2 regions of the Burkholderia sp. Ac-20344 genome follow, and region 2 is predicted to be linked to the other one. Evidence: riboswitches for the same ligand, from Rfam matches in the RefSeq annotation. Region 2 holds a riboswitch; the other holds the start of a gene.
The links. Region 2 has a riboswitch for cobalamin ahead of G3N64_RS32080 (CbtB-domain containing protein). Riboswitches for the same ligand answer to the same signal wherever they lie in the genome.

Region 1: linked by a shared signal. The riboswitch ahead of G3N64_RS37440 (HoxN/HupN/NixA family nickel/cobalt transporter) and the one ahead of G3N64_RS32080 (CbtB-domain containing protein) in region 2 are both predicted to bind cobalamin.

The regions. Positions count from the first base shown of each region.
Region 1 is NZ_JAAGPP010000252.1:751-6,711, forward strand. Features, by position in the region: partial or broken gene cobN (cobaltochelatase subunit CobN) at 1-1,502, opposite strand, end outside; gene cobW (cobalamin biosynthesis protein CobW) at 1,509-2,597, opposite strand; gene G3N64_RS37440 (HoxN/HupN/NixA family nickel/cobalt transporter) at 2,623-3,681, opposite strand; cobalamin riboswitch at 3,864-4,127, opposite strand; gene G3N64_RS37445 (EAL domain-containing protein) at 4,210-5,706, opposite strand.
Region 2 is NZ_JAAGPP010000146.1:3,777-16,852, forward strand. Features, by position in the region: gene G3N64_RS32070 (inorganic phosphate transporter) at 1-1,298, opposite strand, end outside; gene G3N64_RS32075 (histidine phosphatase family protein) at 1,490-2,077, opposite strand; cobalamin riboswitch at 2,123-2,265, shown strand; gene G3N64_RS32080 (CbtB-domain containing protein) at 2,298-2,507, shown strand; gene G3N64_RS32085 (CbtA family protein) at 2,521-3,243, shown strand; gene G3N64_RS32090 (LysR family transcriptional regulator) at 3,266-4,174, opposite strand; gene metE (5-methyltetrahydropteroyltriglutamate--homocysteine S-methyltransferase) at 4,302-6,596, shown strand; gene G3N64_RS32100 (cytosine permease) at 6,698-8,200, opposite strand; gene G3N64_RS32105 (MFS transporter) at 8,369-9,694, opposite strand; gene speB (agmatinase) at 9,750-10,706, opposite strand; gene G3N64_RS32115 (LysR family transcriptional regulator) at 10,846-11,757, shown strand; gene G3N64_RS32120 (Lrp/AsnC family transcriptional regulator) at 11,884-12,348, opposite strand; gene G3N64_RS32125 (LysE family translocator) at 12,483-13,076, shown strand, end outside.

The DNA of each region.
Region 1 (5,961 bases), on a different contig from region 2:
CCCGCGCGCCAGCCGGCGATCGTGAAGCGTCCTTGCCGCAGCGTCGGGTCGGCTTCAGGCGGGCCCCAGCGTTCGTTCAGCGCGTCGCGCACGGCGGCCGGCAACCGCGCGAAACGCGCGACGTAGTCGACCAGCGGGAAGCTCTGGAATGCGGGGCGCAACGCGTGCACGGCCGCGTCGTTGGTCACGCCTTCGGTGAGCCGCGCGATCAGCGCATCGCCGTCGGGCGGCAGGTCGGCCACCGCATAGCCCGCGTCGCGCAGCGCCGCGAGCACGCGCAGCGCGGACGCAGGCGTGTCGAGCCCGACGCCGTTGCCGATCCGCCCTTCGCTTTGCGGATAGTTCGCGAGAATCAGCGCGACGCGCTTGTCGGCAGGGTCGAGCGTGCGCAGCCGGCACCAGCCGCGCGCGAGCGCCGCGACGAACGCGATCCGTTCGGCGTCCGGCTGGTAGCGCACGACGTCGACCTCGGTGTGCGGGCAGCGGTACGCGAGCCCCTTGAAGCTCACCGCGCGCGTGACGATGCGGCCGTCGACTTCCGGCAGCGCGATGTGCATCGCGATATCGCGCGCATGCAGGCCCTGGTTGTCGGCCACCCAGGCGTCGCGATTGCCGCCGGACAGGATCACCTGCAACACCGGCGCATCGCCGGCGAGCACGTCGTGTTCGGGGCTGTCGATCGCGCCGGCCGCGAACGCGGTCGTGTTCAGCACGAGCGCGACGTCGTGCGTGTCGCAGAGCTGCGTGATGACTTCGCGGCTCACCGCGTCCTTCAGCGACGTAACCGCAATCGGCAGCGGATTCAGCCCTTCCTCGATGAGCGCATCGGCCAGCGCATCGAACACGGCCGTGTTCGCGGCCTGCCAGTGCGCGCGATAGAACAGGATCGCGACGACGGGCGCGCCGGGCGTCCAGCGCGGCCGCCAGTCGTCGACGCTCGCGCGGTCGCGCGCCGGGTGATACAGCGCGGCGGCCGGCAGCGGGCGCGGGAGTTCGGGTTCGTCGCCGAACCCGAGCGTGTGGAAGGCAATGCTGCGCAGCAGCGCCTCGGCGTTGTGCACGCCGCCTTCACGCAGGTAGCGCCACCACAGCCGGCACAGGTCGGGCGCGACGGTGCTTTTCGCGACGAGGTTCGGGTCTTCCTGCAGGTCGCCCGAGAACATCGCGAGCTGCTGCCCGCGCTTCGACGCGAGCGACACGGCCTGCTCGATCCCGTACGGCCAGTACGCTTCGCCGCCGAGATGATCGATCACGACCGACTTCGCATGCTGCAGCACGTCGTCGACGTAGAAGTCGACCGACGCCGGCTGCCGCAGGAACGTGACGTTCGCGAGCCGTACGCTCGGGAAGCCGGCCGGCAGTTGCGGCACGACGCTCGCGAGCAGCGACAGCGTCGTGTCGGCCGAGCTCAGGATCACGATGTCGGCCGGCTGCTGGTCGATCCGGACGACACCCTGCGTATCGTCGACGAAGCCGCCCGGCGTGGTGCGCAGCAAATGCATCGTGCGTTACGCCTGTTGCGGTTCGGCCGCGCACGCGGCGTCGAACGCGCGTTGCAGCGCGGCCGCGTCGAGATCCTCGCCGATCAGCACGAAGCGGCTCGCGCGCGTTTCGCCGTCCTGCCAGCGACGGTCGAAATAGCTGTCGAAGCGGCGGCCGACGCCCTGGATCACGAGCCGCATCGGCGCGCCGGGCAGCGCGGCGAAACCTTTCGCGCGATAAATCGTGTGCGCTTCGACGACGCGCTGCAGCGCGGCGATCGTCGCTTCGCGCGTACCGGCGTCGCCCGACACGACCACCGAGTCGAAATCGTCGTGATGGTGATCGTGATCGCCGTCGTCGGCCGAGCCGTGATGGTCGTGGCGCAGGTGGATCGTCTCTTCCGATGCCGATTCGAGGCCGAGCAGCATCGCGAGGTCGAGCTCGCCGCGCGTCGCACGCACGATCTTCACCTGCGGCGGGATCTCGTCGCGAATCGCGGCTTCGATCTGCGCGAACTCGGCGTCGCCGACGAGATCGGCCTTGTTCACGATCACGAGATCGGCGGACGACAGTTGATCGGCGAACAGCTCGTGCAGCGGCGATTCGTGATCGAGGTTCGGATCGGCGCGGCGCTGCGCGTCGACGGCCTGCGGGTTTTCCGCGAACTGGCCGCTGGCGGCAGCCGGCCCGTCGACGACGGTCACGACCGCGTCGACCGTGAAGCTGTTGCGGATCGTCGGCCAGTTGAACGCCTGCACGAGCGGCTTCGGCAGCGCGAGGCCGGACGTCTCGATCAGCACGTGGTCGATGTCCGCGCGCCGCTCGACGAGCGCTTCCATCACCGGATAGAACTCTTCCTGCACGGTGCAGCACAGGCAGCCGTTCGCGAGTTCGTAGAGCTGGCCCGACGCTTCGCCCTGCGCGCCGTCGGCATCCTCGCAGCCGATGCCGCAGCCCTTGAGGATTTCGCCGTCGATGCCGAGCTCGCCGAATTCGTTGACGATCACCGCGATGCGGCGGCCTTCGGCGTGCTGCAGGATATGGCGCATCAGCGTCGTCTTGCCGCTGCCGAGAAAGCCCGTGACGATCGTGACGGGAAGCTTGCGTAGGGTCATGGTAGGTCCTGTGTCGAATGAGGGGTCAGGCCGAGAGCGTCACGTCGATCTCGTCGTAACGTTTGAGCCGGTAGATCGCGGCCGACACGATCCAGCACGCGAGGAACAGGCCGATCACGACGTAGCCGAGCATCCCGAAATGCGAGGCGACCAGCGTCGAGAATGCCCAGACGGGGCCCTGCAGCGAGAGTTTGTCGGCGAGCAGCGCGAGCACCTCGATGCCGCCGATCAACGCCGCGACCAGCACCGACACGAACGTGATCGTCATGTTGTAGTAGATCTTGCGGATCGGCCGCACGTATGCCCAGCGGTACGCGCCCATCATCAGGATGCCGTCGGTCGTGTCGACGAGCGTCATGCCCGCGGTGAACAGCGCCGGCAGCGCCATCACCGACCAGAACGACATGCCGCCCTGCACCTGCGTCGCCGAAATGCCGAACAGTGCGATCTCGGTCGCGGTATCGAAGCCGAAGCCGAACAGAAAGCCGACCGGATACAGGTGCCAGCTGCGCGACACGAGGCGGAACAGCGGCCGGAACAGGCGCGCGAGCACGCCGCGCTGGTTCATCAGCAAGTCGAGATCGGAATCGACGATCGCCTCGCCGCGGCGGGCCGCGCGAAACGTCCGGTACACGGAGATCAGGATCAGCAGGTTCGCGGCGGCGAGCACCAGCAGGAAGAACGCCGACACGCTCGTGCTGATCACGCCGCCCCAGGTCTTCATGCTCTCGAAGCGCGCGAGCGACGCCGCGGTCAGCGCGACGGCCACCGACATCACGATCACCACGGTCGAATGGCCGAGCGAGAAGAACAGGCCCGCGCCGAGCGGGCTGCGGCCTTCCTGCATCAGCTTGCGCGTGACGTTGTCGATCGCGGCGATATGGTCGGCATCGACCGCGTGGCGCAGCCCGATCACGTACGCAAGCAGCGCGGTGCCCAGCAGCACGGGCTGGTCGCGAAACGCGACGAAGGCCCAGACCCACGCGGCGACGTTGAATGCGACGAGCAATGAGTAGATCGCGACGATTTTGCCGCGCAGCCCGGAATTGCTGTCGTTGAACAGGCGGAAGAACGAGTCGAGCATGATGCTCCCTTGCGAACGGTCGACAGGGTGAATGCCAACACGGCTGCCGCGTGCCCTGCCCGTGCCGCCTGTCGCACGCCGCGCCGGCGCGTGCATGCAGCGGACGGTTCGGCGGAGGAAGCGGGAAACGCTCGGACGTCTGGGCGTACTGCGGCCGTGGACGATGCGCCGCCTCCCCGCGGCGCTGGATCCAACGTCCTGGCCGGTATCCGGGCTGACGAACACGCCGCTTCGCCTTCCCGGATGCACGGCATCCAGTGGCGGTCGTCCGCATGCGGCAGGCATGCGGCGAAGCGGCGCTGCGTCGTGCCGGGCACGACGCGTTCGCTTACCGTTGCGGGGGCAGCACAGGTTGGCTCGACTGCGGTGCAGGCAGGCTCCCTGTTTCCCGTTTAACTGCGCGCGCCGGAGCGGCACGCGCGAGCACCAAAACGCGTGCGAGTGTAGGCGGGCGCGCCGAGAGCGTCAAGACGACGGCCCGCGAGCCCGTGCGAGCGCGCGTCGCGGCCGGCTTTTCGGTCCAGCGGCTCAGCCGGTTCCCGGCGACTGCGCCGCGATCGCGTGGCGCAGCGCTTCGACGGTATCGGGACGCCCGAAATACCAGCCCTGCGCACGGATCGACTGCCCGGGGATGTCGAGCATGTCCGCCTGCTCACGGGTCTCGACGCCCTCGAAGACCAGGCCGGCCCCGAGCCGGCGGGCAATCGCCAGGATCTCCGGAATGAACGAAGTGCCGTCATGGTCCGGCGCGACCGGCAGCAGCGAACGGTCGACCTTGATGTAGTCGATCGGAAGATGCTGCAGCAGGCTCAGGCTGGAGTAGCCGGTGCCAAAATCGTCGATGTAGACGGGATGCCCGAGCTCGCGCAATTGCCGCAGTGCCGGCACGATTTCCGGCAGTTCCACGGTCGACCGTTCGGTCAGTTCGACGCCGACATGCCGGCGCGACAATCCGGCCGGCCAGCAGCTGTTCAGCGTCGCCATCAGGCTGCCGTCCCGCAATTCGGGCGCGCTGGCGTTGATGGTGACGCAAAAGTCCGGCCTGCTGTCGAACAGCACGCGCATCTCCCGCAGGACCGTGCGCACGACGAACGCCGTGACGTCGACGATCATGCCCGCGCGTTCGGCCTCGGCAATGAACACGTCGGGGGCGGCCGGCCCGCCGGTCCAGCGGATCAGCGCTTCGGCGGAGACGATCCGCGATGACGCGCCCAGCGCAACGATCGGCTGATAGCGCAGGACGAATTGCCCGTTTGCCAGCGCTCGACGTATCTGCGCCGCAAGTGCGGCCCAGCGTCGGTGCAGCATCAGCGCGCCGAACCCCAGGCAGCAGCCCGCCGCGCCAGCGGCGATCCCCAGCAGCCAGGTGGCGCGCCGACTCGCGTTCGCGAGCGCCTGCGGCGTCACGACGACGATGGCGCACAGCGGCACCCGGGCCGAGCAGAAGGGTTTGCCGTCCCGAAACCCCGGCACCTGGCCGGTATCGACGTACCCGGGGACGCCGCGCTTGTCGAGTCCGATGACGAGCGCGGTCGGGTGGCCCTTGAGTCCGATCACGTAGTGCAGACCCGGCGGCGGCGGCACCCTGAAGGCGTCCAGATCCATCAGCAGGTTCGCCCTCCCCCCGGCGACCACCAGCCCCAGCGTGTCGGGGCTCGACAACAACGGCACAGTCCAGAAGGCCGACATCGCGTCGGTCAGCCGGAACGGCTGCCGCTTCGGAGCAAAGGGCCTGGGCAGCACGCCCAGCATCGTCGTGCAGAGCAGATCGGGGCCCGACAGGCGTCCGACGTCCTTGATGTACTTCGACTGCACGGAAGCCGATCGCAACAGGCGCCGATCCTGGGGCGAGCAGGCCGCGTACGGCGAGGCATCGACGTCGGCAAGCGTCCTGGCCGCCGAATCGAACACAACGTCGATCTGCTGGACGACTTGCATCCCCAGCGCGGCAACCGATCGCGCCAGCACGATCTTCGTGACCTGCGGCCACGCTGCCAACGCCAGTCCTGCCGAAACCACCAGCACGCCGAGAGCGAGTGCACGGCCGGCCCCATGGGAGGTTGTCCACCTGCGTACGTTCGGCATAGGTGCGGTGCTTTGCGATGTAGTGGTCATCGCCCTGCAGGTCCGGCAGAGCGAGCCGATTTTGGTATGGATTTCGTCAGCCTCGTGCGACCGGGGGCCCGAAGCCCGCGCCTTGGTCGTGACGTTGGCCAGAGGATCGCACACCAATATTACGGCCGGACAACGCAGCGCCGCCGGATCGAGTACCGAACGGAT
Region 2 (13,076 bases):
CAGCCGACCATCGTGCCGAGGCCCAGTGCGATCGCGACCGCAACCTTCACCCAGGTCGGAATGAACTTGGTCGCGTGGTCGAGCTGCTTGCGATAGTTGTCGATCGCGAGCTTGTCGTCGGCGGCGAACGCGGGCTGACCGGACTTCTCGATCAGGCGGATTGCTTCGGACACCAGATACATCGTGTTGCGCACGTTGTCGACGTCAGGTTGCGGCACGGCCGCCATCGAGCCCGACGCGCCGACCGCGGTCGCGAGCGACGTGGACAATTGCTGCACGGCGGGGATCACGGCCGGCGTCAGTTCGCGATGCTGGACATAAAGCTCGACGTCGGCACGCGGGTTCGCGGACGGTGCGACGCCGTTCGCGTACTTCCCGAACGTCGCGGCCGCCTGGTTCGCTACCGCAACGAAGGTCTGCGTCTCGGCCGGCGTGACGGCCTTGTTCAGCGCATAGGCGGTCGGCACCGTGCCGATCAGGATCAGCATGATGAGCCCCATCCCTTTCTGGCCGTCGTTCGAGCCGTGTGCGAACGACACGCCCGTGCAGGTCAGGATCAGCAGGCAGCGAATCCAGAACGGCGGCGGCTGGTCCTTCGGCGGCGCCTTGTACAGTTCCGGAATCCGCACGACGGCCTTCAGCACGAGCAGCAGCAGCGATGCACACAGGAAGCCGACGATCGGCGAGAACAGCAGCGACTTGCCGACGCCGAGCGCCTGGCCCCAGTCGACGCCGCTCGTGCCGGACGGCCCGTGCAGCAGCTGGTTCATCAGCCCGACGCCGATGATCGATCCGATCAGCGTATGCGAGCTCGACGACGGCAATCCGAAATACCAGGTCGCGAGGTTCCACACGATCGCGGCGATCAGCAGTGCGAACACCATCGCGAAGCCCGCGCCGCTGCCGACCTGCAGGATCAGCTCGACCGGCAGCAGTTGCAGGATGCCGAACGCAACGGCGCCGCTCGAGATCATCACGCCGAGGAAGTTCCACAGGCCGGACCAGATCACCGCGACGTTCGGCGTCAGCGAGTGCGTATAGATCACGGTGGCCACCGCGTTCGCGGTGTCGTGGAAACCGTTGACGAACTCGAAGCCGAGCGCAATCAGCAGCGCGGCGCCGAGCATCAGGTACGGGAACAGCGATCCTTCGCGTATCGGCGACAGATCGTCGATCAGGTGCGTGGCGATGTAGATCGCACCGATCGCGAGCACCAGCAGGAACACGGCATAGCCGATCTGTCGGGTGCGCTCGACGGAGCCCGGATTGTGCGGGGCGGACGAAGCAGGTTGATTCATGACGGTATCTCGCAAGGGAACCGCGACCAATCCTAGCTTCGGCTAGCAGTCAGTTTGATGACAGCAGGGAGGACGAACGGCATGTCTTACAGCGACGTAAGGTGAGCATCGCCATGCGCTTGCGATTGCGATACGAAGCGACACGTCGGCTTGCGTCGTGGTCGATATTGCGAATGCAACGGCGCAGGAGGCTATGTGGCGGTGTCGCGGCGATCGTCGTCGGTGATCAACATCCATCCGTGCGGCGACGCAGCGAACGTCGTGCACGACAACGGTGCGACGTCGATGCGGCTCACCGCCTTGAGATCCATCCGAAGGGCATGCGCGACCGCCGCGCGAACGATCGGTGCATGCGTGATGGCGACGATGTCGCGGCCGTGTTGCAGCGCGTTCAACCATGTACCGACGCGGTGCATCGCTGCGTCGAACGACTCGCCGCCGTGCGGCGATGCGGACGGATCGCCGATCCACGCGCCCAGTTCGTCAGGCAAGTCCCGCGCGAGATCGTGCAGCCGCTTGCCGCGCCAGTGCCGGTAGTCGATGTCGCGCAGTGCGTCATCGATGTCGGCGCGCAGTCCGAGCGCATCGGCGGTCTGTACCGCACAGCGGGCCGGGCTGCACAGCACGAGCGAGCCCGCGATGCCCGGCCACCGGTCGCGCAGCGCCGCGGCTTCGGCGAGCCCGTGCGCGTCGAGCGGATCGTCGTCGGGAAACGTGCCGGTGCGCATCGCCCGGGTCGAGGCGTGTGCGATCAGGCGCAGCGAGGCATGCATGTTCATGTGGGTTTTCGGATGATCCGGGACGGACGCGCTCGTTCACCTGTCGCCGCTTCAATACGCGAACGTTCGCGCGTACAATTCGCCCGATACGAATCGCGGAAGCCGGTGCAATTCCGGCGCGGTCGCGCCACTGTAACCGGTGATCCATGATCCCGGAAGCCAGACCTGCCTTCGTACCCATCCAACATTTTTCGGGGCGCGATTCCCCTGAGGAGCATCCATGAGCGAAGCAGTGCTGAAGCCGGCGGTCGTGCCGGCACCCATCCCCGTCCGTGAACTGTTGCCGTGGGCCGTGTTCGTCGGCCTGATCCTGTTGCTCGCACTGTATTTCGTCGGTGCGGAACAAGGCGCGACGTCGCTCGTGCCGGGCATGTACGTCCACGAGTTCGTCCACGACGGCCGCCATCTGCTCGGCTTCCCCTGCCACTGACGCGGAGGTCACGATGGTCGGAAAGCTGCTCATGCGCGGGATGCTCGCAGGCATCGCCGCAGGCCTCCTCACGTTCGGTTTCGCGAAAGTCGTCGGCGAACCGCAAGTCGATCAGGCAATCTCCTTCGAAGAAAAAACCGAAGCCGCCCAAGGCGAAGCACCGGAACCCGAACTGGTCAGCCGCCACACGCAAGCCGGCCTCGGTCTGCTGACGGGCGTCGTGACCTACGGCGCAGCATTCGGCGGGCTGTTCTCGCTGGTCTTTGCGTATGCGTATGGGCGAGGCAGCCGTCTCCCGGCACGGCCGCTGGCTGCGTGGCTCGCGCTGGCGTCGTTCGTCGCGCTCGTGATCGTGCCGAACATCAAGTACCCGGCCAATCCGCCATCGGTTGGAGACCCCGACACGATCGGCTATCGCACGGGGTTGTTCTTCCTGATGATCGCGATCTCGGTCGCGACGATGGTGTTCTCGGTCAGCGTGCGCCGCCATCTGCTGGCGAAGCTCGGGCAGTGGAACGCGTCGATCGTCGCCGGGCTCGTGTTCGTCGCGATCATCGCGGCCGTGCAGATCGGGCTGCCGTCGGTCAGCGAGTTGCCGGCCGATTTCCCGGCGGCCTTGCTGTGGAAGTTCCGCGTGGCGGCCATCGGTATGCAGGTGATCATGTGGACGACGATCGGCCTGCTGTTCGGCGCGTGGGTCGAGCGCAGCGAACGCGCCGGCATGCGCGCGGCCTGACGCGCATGAGAACCGGGCGCGCCTAGCGCAGCATGCGCGGCGCGCTCCACGTCGATTCGCGCGCCAGCGCGACGAACGCGGCCAGATAGTCGATCGACGCATCTGCCTCGCGGATGCCGAGGAAGATCTGCTTCGCAATTCCCTTCTTGCCGAGCTTGACCGGCACGACCGGCATCCGGTCCGCGTATTCGTCGGCAAGCCATCTCGGCAGCGCGGCCACGCCGCGCCCGCTCGCCACCATCTGCAGCATGATGTCGGTCGTCTCGATCGACTTGTGCCGCCTCGGCACGATGCCGGCCGGCGTCAGGAACTGGTTGTAGATGTCGAGCCGGTCGGTTTCGACCGGGTAGGTGATCAGGATCTCGTCGGTCAGCTGCTCGGGCGTCACGTAGTCGGCGTTCGCGAACCGGTGCGAGTCGGCGACCACCAGCACCTGCTCGTAGTCGAACACAGGGTCGAAGCGCAGGCCCGGCTTGTTCAGCGGATCGGGCGTCACGAGCACGTCGATGTCATAGCCGAACAGCGCGCCGATGCCGCCGAACTGGAAGCGCTGCTTCACGTCCACGTCGACGTCGGGCCAGCGCGACAGGTACGGCGACACGACCTTCAGCAGCCACTGGTAGCACGGGTGGCACTCCATCCCGATACGCAGCGTGCCGCGCTCGCCCTTCGCGTACTGCTTCATCCGCTCCTCGGCGAGTTCGAACTGCGGCAGCAGCCGGTTCGCCAGCTTCAGCAGATACTGCCCGCCCTGCGTGAGCCGCAGGCCGCGACCCTCCCGATCCCAGATCGGCGTGCCGAGCTGCTGCTCGATTTTCCGGACGGTATGGCTGAGTGCCGATTGTGTGAGGTGCAGCGCATTGGCGGCCGCGGTCAGCGAGCCCTGACGCTCGACTTCACGAATGACGACGAGATGGAATCGTTCCAGCATGGATAGCGCTCGCGCAACAGATACATGAACAATTTTAATGGATGAATGAAATAATGCCATTTTATTTCATGGTTTGAAATCCCTATCATGGCTGCCGGATCTTCAAATTTCTTCTGGACGACAGCGCATGGTCACGACACACAACCTCGGTTTTCCGCGCATTGGCGCGAAGCGCGAACTCAAGTTCGGTCTCGAACGCTACTGGAAAGGCGAATCGTCGCGCGACGAGCTGAAGGCGCTTGGCGCCGAGCTGCGCCAGCGTCACTGGAACGACCAGCGCGACCTGGACCTTGCCCCGATCGGCGACTTCGCGTTCTACGACCAGGTGCTCGACATGAGCTTCACGCTCGGCAACCTGCCGAAGCGCGTGCAGGGCTTCCACGGCGATGTGCTCGACAACTATTTCCGCGTCGCGCGCGGCCGTTCGGCACAGTCGGCGGAAGAGCATGCCGCGTGCTGCGGCGGGGTCGCGGCCGGTGAAATGACGAAGTGGTTCGATACGAACTACCACTACATCGTGCCGGAATTCCACGCGGACACGAACTTCTCGCTCGACCCGTCGCGCCTGCTTCAGCAACTGGCGGAAGCGCAGGCGCAGGGCGTGGCCGCGAAGCCGGTGATCCTCGGCCCCGTCACGTACCTGTGGCTCGGCAAGGCGAAGGACGATTCCGACCGCCTCGCGCTGCTGCCGAAGCTGCTGCCCGTGTACGGCGCATTGCTGGATACGCTGACCGCGCAGGGCGTCGAATGGGTGCAGATCGACGAACCGATTCTCGTCACCGAACTCGACGCCGAATGGCAACAAGCATTCAAGACCGCATACGCTGCGCTCGAAACGCGCCGGGTCAAGGTGCTGCTCGCGACTTACTTCGGCCAGCTTCAGGACAATCTGGCGCTCGCGAGCGCGCTGTCGGTCGACGGCCTGCATGTCGATGCGATCAACGCACGCGACGAAGTCGACGCGCTGGTGCGTGAACTGCCGGCCGAGCGCGTGCTGTCGGTGGGCGCGATCAACGGCCGCAACATCTGGAAGACGGACCTGAACGCGACGCTCGACTGGCTGGAGCCGCTCGCGAAGCAACTGGGCGATCGCCTGTGGCTCGCACCGTCGTGCTCGCTGCTGCACGTACCGGTCGATCTTGCGAGCGAGGAGAAGCTCGACGCGGATATCCGCTCGTGGCTCGCGTTCGCGCTACAGAAGCTCGACGAACTGAAGGTGCTTGCAACCGCGCTGAACGAAGGCCGCGACAAGGTGGCCGATGCGCTGGCCGCGAACGCTGCCGCGATTCATTCGCGTCGTCACTCGCCGCGCGTGAACAACCCGGCGGTGAAGGCCGCGATCGCACGGATCGACGCGCAGCTCGGCAACCGCGTGAGCCCCTATACGCAGCGCGCGCCGAAGCAGTCGGCACGCCTGAACCTGCCGGCATTCCCGACGACGACGATCGGCTCGTTCCCGCAGACCGGCGCCATCCGTCACGCGCGCAGCCAGTTCAAGGCCGGCGCGTTGGACGCCGCCGGCTACCGGGCCGCGATGCACGCTGAAATCGAACGCAGCGTGCGCGAGCAGGAAGCACTGGAGCTCGACGTGCTCGTGCACGGCGAAGCCGAGCGCAACGACATGGTCGAATACTTCGGCGAGCAACTCGACGGCTACGCGTTCAGCCAGTTCGGCTGGGTGCAGTCGTACGGTTCGCGCTGCGTGAAGCCGCCGATCCTGTTCGGCGACATCAGCCGCCCGAAGGCGATGACGGTCGAGTGGATCGCGTATGCGCAGTCGCTGACGAACAAGCCGATGAAGGGGATGCTGACCGGCCCCGTGACGATCCTGAACTGGTCGTTCGTGCGCGACGACCAGCCGCGCTCGGTGTCGTGCTATCAGCTCGCGCTGGCGATCCGCGACGAAGTGCTCGATCTCGAGAAGGCCGGCGTGCGCGTGATCCAGATCGACGAGGCCGCACTGCGCGAAGGGTTGCCGCTGCGCCGTGCACAATGGGGCGAGTACCTGAAGTGGGCGGTCGAATCGTTCCGCATCGCCGCGAACGGCGTGCAGGACGATACGCAGATCCACACGCACATGTGCTATTCGGAGTTCAACGACATCATCGCGTCGATCGCCGACATGGATGCGGACGTGATCACGATCGAGACGTCGCGCTCGGACATGGAGCTGCTCGATGCGTTCGACACCTTCAGGTATCCGAATGAGATCGGGCCCGGCGTGTACGACATTCACTCGCCGAACATCCCGACGCAGGAACACATCGTCGGCCTGATGAAGAAGGCGGCGGAACGGATTCCGGCGGAACGCCTGTGGGTGAACCCGGATTGCGGCCTGAAGACGCGCCAGTGGGCGGAAGTGATTCCGGCGCTGACGAACATGGTCGCCGCCGCGAAGACGCTGCGCAACCAGGTGCAATAACGCGTGAATGTTGCGTGCCGGCCACCGCGATCGACGATCGGGCGGCCGGTGGCGTGGCGCATTCCGTGACGGGCTGGCCCGGTGTCACGGGCAGTGCGTGATCACGCGCGCTCGTGCGCGACGGTACCTGCGGGCGTCTCGGGTGAAGGCGACCCGGCAATGATGCGGCGTTCGCGTGCGAGGTCGAGCGACCGTGACAGCAGCCAGTACGCGGCACCCGCGACGACCAGGCCGACGAGCCACGCGATATCCACGCCGCCGAGCATCCGCGCGAACGGGCCGACGAAAATCTCGCGGCTCGCCTCGGCGTCGAAGATATGGAAGAACGGCACCATCGCAGCGAAGCCGACGAGATATGCGACGATGCCGCGCGGTTGCCACGCGCCGTAGAGCCCGTTCGGCATGAAGAAGTGCGCGATCGCATAGTGGCCGCGGCGCACGAAGAAATAGTCGACGAGATTCACTGCGGTCCACGGCACGAGGAAGTAGAGCATCAGCGTCAGGAACGTTTGCAGCAGTGCGATGCCGTTGCCGCGGATCGCGAATACGCAGGCGAGCACGAACGTGCTGATCGCGACGATCGATGCGACGCGCGCGCGGCGGGTCGGCCGGATCGGCACGATCGAATCGGCGGCGGTCAGTACGGTCAGCATCGCGCTGTACGCGTTGAGCGCGATGATCGGCAGGAAGCCGAGCAGCGACACGATCGCGATCAGCTTGCCGAGACCCGGCATGAGCGACGTGCCGACGTCGTTCATCGCGACCAGCGCATCGGCCGCGTGCAGTTTCTGCGCGAGCCACGCGCCGAGGCCGATCATCCAGGTGCCCGACAGCGACGCACCGGCGAAGATCACCGCGATCAGCTTCGCGCGGCTCGTGTCTTTCGGCAGATAGCGCGAATAGTCCGACACATACGGCGCATACGAAATGTTGTAGCTCGCGGCGATCGCGAATTGCGTTGCGAACGCGATCCAGTTGAAGCCCGGAGCGGCAACCGGTGCAACGGTGGCGGGTGCCGGCGTCGCATGGCCGAACGCAAGTGCGAGCGTTACGAGTGCATAGAGCGGCAGTGTCGCGATCAGCGCCCACGTGAAAGTCCGATGCATCAGGTCATGGCCGTAGATGGCGAGCAGCGCGCCCGTTGTCACAGCCGCGACGGCGACGAAGCCGCCGTCGATCCCGAATACGTTGTGCACGCCGTCGACCATCAGCGATACGTTGACGACGTTGAAGCCGACGAACACGAACAGCGTCGCGAGCAGCGCAACGATCACGCCGCGATAGCCGAACTGCGCGCGCGACTGGATCATCTGCGGCAGGCCCATCTCGGGCCCCTGCGAGCCGTGAAACGCCATGAAGAGGGTGCCGAACATGATCCCGAGCGCACCCGCGAGTGTCGTCCAGCCCGCGGACAGGCCCATGCCGGGCCCGACGAAACCGATCGAAATCGTGAAGAAATGGAAGTTGCCGAGGAACCAGAACGGGCCCTGGCTGGCGAGCTTCGCGTGGCGCTCGTGTTCGGGAATGTAGTCGATCGAATGATGCTCGATCGCCAGGCCGGCCGATTCGGTGCGGCCGAGATCGAAGGTGTCGGGGCGGTTCATGACGGCTTGTCTCCTTGGTCGCGCGCGGTTCAGGTGCCCGCGTGCGCCGGCCCGCCGCGACGCCGTCGTGGCAAGCGATGAACAGGGTGGGACTGGGAGGCGGTGCGACGCACCGCCGGGGCGTACAACGAAAAACGGGCAGGCGAGGTGCCTGCCCGTTGCGGGACGTTACGCGGTGCGCGCGCCGAGCGGCAGCGGCGTTTCGTTCCGGTTCACCGCGTCCGCATCGTCGATGCTCACGCGGCGCGAGATCAGCCACACGCACAGCGACGACAGGATTGCGGCGCTCGTGTACTGGAGCGCGAGCGGCCACCACTGCGGCGTGGTGTTCTGCGCGATGATGGTCGCGACGAGCGGCGTGAGGCCGCCGGCGAGCGCGCCGCACACCTGATACGCGATCGAGATCGCCGTGTAGCGGATGCGTGCGACGAAGATGCCGCTGACGAAGCCTGCAACCACCGAGTAGTAGCCCGATTCCGCGAGCGTCGCGAGGCCGACGCCGACCGTGATCGACAGCGGCGTGCCCATGTGCACGAGCGGCAGCATGACGAACGGGACGATCGCAGCCCATGCACCGGTGATCAGCAGCACGCGCGTGGTGCCGAAGCGCTGCGCGAGGAACGCGGCCGCGAGCTGCACGACGAATTGCAGCACGGCGACGATCGTCATGCAATGCAGCACCATCGACCGGTCGAGCGACAGGAACTGCGTCGCATAGCTGATCATGAAGATGTTGCTGAAATACACACCGGCGATGCCGTACACGTTCGCGCCGATCGCGAGCAGCAGCAGCGGCCAGTACTTGAGCGCTTCTCGCAGCGGTTTTTGCGCGATGTTGCCGCTCTTCCTGACTTCCTCGAACTCGGGAGATTCCGACACGCTCGCACGGATCACGAAGCCGACGATCAGCAGTACGGAACTTGCCAGGAACGGCACGCGCCAGCCCCAGCTCATCATGTCTTCCTTCGACAGTGTGCTGATCGCGCCGAACGCGAGCATCGACAGGATCAGGCCGCTCGCGCTGCCCAACTGCGCGAACGATGCGAAGAACGTGCGCTTGCCTTCCGGCGCATGCTCGCCGGCGAGCAGCACCGCGCCGCCCCATTCGCCGCCGACCGCGATGCCTTGCAGCACGCGCATCAGCACGAGCAAGACCGGTGCAATCACACCGGCTTGCGCATGGGTCGGCAGCAGGCCGATCGCGACGGTCGACACGGCCATCAGCATCAGCGTCGCGAGCAGCGAACGCTTGCGGCCGAAGCGGTCGCCGAGGTAGCCGAACATCACGCCGCCGAGCGGACGCGCGAAGAAGCCGACCGCGAACGAGCCGAACGACGCGAGCAGGCTGACGAAGCGGTTTTCGCCGGGAAAGAACAGCGGCCCGAACACGATGGCGGCGGCGGTCGCGTAGCTATAGAAGTCGTACCACTCGATCGTGGTGCCGACGAACGAAGCGAGCGCCGCCCGCTTCGGTTGTTTGACGGAAGTCCCCATCCTTGTGCGTGCTCCTCTGGAATCCTCTGATTTGGAATAGATGGCGGTGCCGGGATCAGTCGCGGTACGCGACGCCCGGCAGCACGCACAGCAGCTCGTACGCGAGGTTCGCGCCGAGCAGCGCCGTGGTGCCGAACGGGTCGTACGGCGGCGCGACTTCGACGAGATCGCAGCCGACGATGTTCAGCCCCTTCGCGCCGCGGATGATCTCGAGCGCCTGCGGCACCGTGAGGCCCGCGATTTCCGGCGTGCCCGTGCCCGGCGCGTAGGCCGGGTCGATGCCGTCGATGTCGAAGCTGATGTAGACGGGGGTATCGCCGATGCGTGCGCGCACTTCTTCCATCAGCGGCGCGAGCGACTTGTTCCAGCATTCCTCGGCCTGGACGACGCGGAAGCCCTGCTCGCGGCACCAGTCGAAATCCTCGGCCGCGTAGCCGGTGCCGCGCAGGCCGATCTGCGTGACCTTGTCGCCGTGCAGCAGGCCTTCCTCGACCGCGCGGCGGAACGGCGTGCCGTGCGCGATCTTTTCGCCCATCATCGTGTCGTTCACGTCGGCGTGTGCATCGACGTGGATCAATGCAACCTTGCCGTGCTTGCGGTGGATTGCGCGCAGGATCGGCAGCGCGATCGTATGGTCGCCGCCGAGCGTGATCGGCTTGCAGTCGTGCTCGAGGATCGCGTCGTACGCGGTTTCGATGCGCGCGATGGAATCGTGCAGGTTGTACGGATTGATCGCGACGTCGCCGATGTCGGCGATCTGCAGCGAATCGAACGGTGCGGCGCGCGTGGCCATGTTGTACGGGCGCAGCAGCACGGATTCGGTGCGGATCTGGCGCGGGCCGAAGCGTGCGCCGGTGCGGTTGGAGGTGCCGAGATCGAACGGCACGCCGACGAAACAGGCGTCGAGGCCTTCGGCGCTCGCCACGTGCGGCAGGCGCATCATCGTCGCGATGCCGCCGCAGCGCGGCATTTCATTGCCGCCGAGCGGTTGGAAATGGGTGGGGTCGTTCATGGGCTGCCTCTTCCGATGTGGGGTTGCCGTATCATGCGACGCGGCTTGTCGCACAGTTTTACGCGCTCCGCCGGGAAAGAAGAATGCGAAGATATCGACGTAAACATCGATTTCCATCGATGTATGGAAGGGGATGAATGTGCTGGGGAATCTGTCGACCCTCGATCTGCGGTTGATCCGCGTGTTTCTCGCGGTCACGGACGCGGGCGGCGTATCGGCCGCGCAGGCCGTGCTGAACGTCGGGCAGTCGACGATCAGCGCGCAGCTTTCGTCGCTCGAGACGCGGCTCGGCTACCGGCTCTGCGAGCGCGGCCGCAGCGGTTTCCGGCTCACCCCGAAGGGCGAGCGGTTCCACGCGATGAGCCGCAAGCTGCTCGCGGCGCTCGACGAATTCGGGATGGCCGCGCGGCACATGGACCGCCAACTGGTCGGCACGCTGCACATCGGCCTGATCGGCCATACGCCGGTGAGCCAGAACGCGCGGATCGCCGAAGCGATCGCCGCGTTCCGCACACGCGACGAGGCCGTGCGTTTCTCGATCTCCGTGCGCGCGCCGGGCGATCTCGAGGAGAAGCTGCTGAGCGACGAGATCCAGATCGCGGTCGGCTACTTCTGGCACCGCGTGCCGTCGCTGCACTACACGCCGCTGTTCATCGAGCGTCAGGTCGCGTACTGCGGGCGCGGCCATCCGCTGTTCGACGGCGCCGGCGCGCTGACGCCGGCCGACGTCGCGGGCTTCGAATGGGCGTGGCGCTCGTATCCGCTGCCCGAAGCGCAGATGTCGACGACGCCCGACCGCGTGACGGCGACCGCCGACAACATGGAGGCCGTCGCGCTGCTGATCCTGTCCGGCCACCACCTCGGTTACCTGCCGCAGCACTTCGCGGCGCCGTACGTCGCGCAGGGGCTGCTCACGCCGCTCAATCCGGAGCAACTGCGCTACGACGTGACGTTCCACATGGTCGTCGCGCGCAACGGGCGTGGCAATCCGCTCGTGGAAGCCTTTCTCGAGGATCTCGAACGCGCGCACCAGCCGCCGGACATCGCGTAGGCCGCCGGCCTCGACAATGTGAACGAGTGTTGGGGCTGCGCGGCCCGGCATGGCCCACATCGATCGGCGTCGAAGTGACGAACCGGGCGTCGGGTTCGGCTTGGGTGTGCCGTCCGCCCGCCGGCATCACGGCACCGGCAGCCCCGCGTCATGCTTGACCTCGCGCAGCGACAGCGCCGATTCGATCGACGTCACGCCCGGCAGCATCCGCAGCGATTCGCGCAGGAACGTGCCGTAGTCGTCGAGATCGCGCGCCACCACCTGCAGCAGATAGTCGGCGGTGCCCGCCACGTTGTGGCACGCCAGGATCCGCTCGATGCCGAGCACTTCCCGCTCGAAGCGGTCGGCGGTCTTGCGGTCGTGCGTCGCGAACCGCACGAGCACGAACGCAACGACGCCGAAGCCGAGCGCCTGGCGCGACAGCTGCGCGCGGTAGCGCTCGATGTAGCCGTCGTTTTCGAGGCGCTTCAGGCGCCGCGCGCAAGGCGTCTCGGAGAGGCCCACGGTATCGGCGAGGCGGGCGATCGGCAGGCGGCCGTCGCGCTGCACCGCGGCAAGAATGGCGCGGTCGGTCTTGTCGAGTTCAGTCATGTTGGCGGAATCCTTTTTCAGATTCTTGAATTGTGGCGGATTCCCCTACTGATCGCCAATCCGGAACGAAAGATGGCCAGTAATCCCTCGCACTCTGGCGGCAACATATCGCCGTAAGAGGACAGGGGCAGACCATGATTTCCACGCATTTGCTGTTGATTTATCTCGCCGCGCTGGCGGCCATCTATGCGGTGCCGGGGCCGGACATGGCGCTGGTGCTGCAGACCAGCATCGGTCGCGGCGTGCGGCCGGGGATGGCGGCGGCGGCCGGCCTGTCGCTGGCGCGCACCGTGCACGTGACGCTGTCTGCCTGCGGCGTCGCGGCGCTGATCCGCAGCGCGCCGTGGCTGTACGAAGTGATCCGCTACGGCGGCGCGCTCTATCTCGCCTATGTCGCGATCCAGGTGTTCCGTTCGCCCGTGTTCGCGCTCGGCGACGGCGATGCGGCGGCCGCGGCGGGCGAGCTGCGCCAGTCGTTCGTGAAGGGCTTGCTCACCAACCTGCTGAACCCGAAGGCGCTGCTGTTCTGCTCGGTGCTGCTGCCGCAGTTCGTGCGTCCCGAGGCCGGGCCGGTCGTGCTGCAGATGTTCGAGCTGGGCGCGCTGCTGGTGGCGGCCGGCGTGTGCTTCGACCTCGCATGCGTGTTCGGCGCGTCGCGGATCGCCGCGTGGATGCGTGCGCATCCGCTCGCGCAGACGGTGCAGCGCTGGACGTTTTCCGCGGCGCTG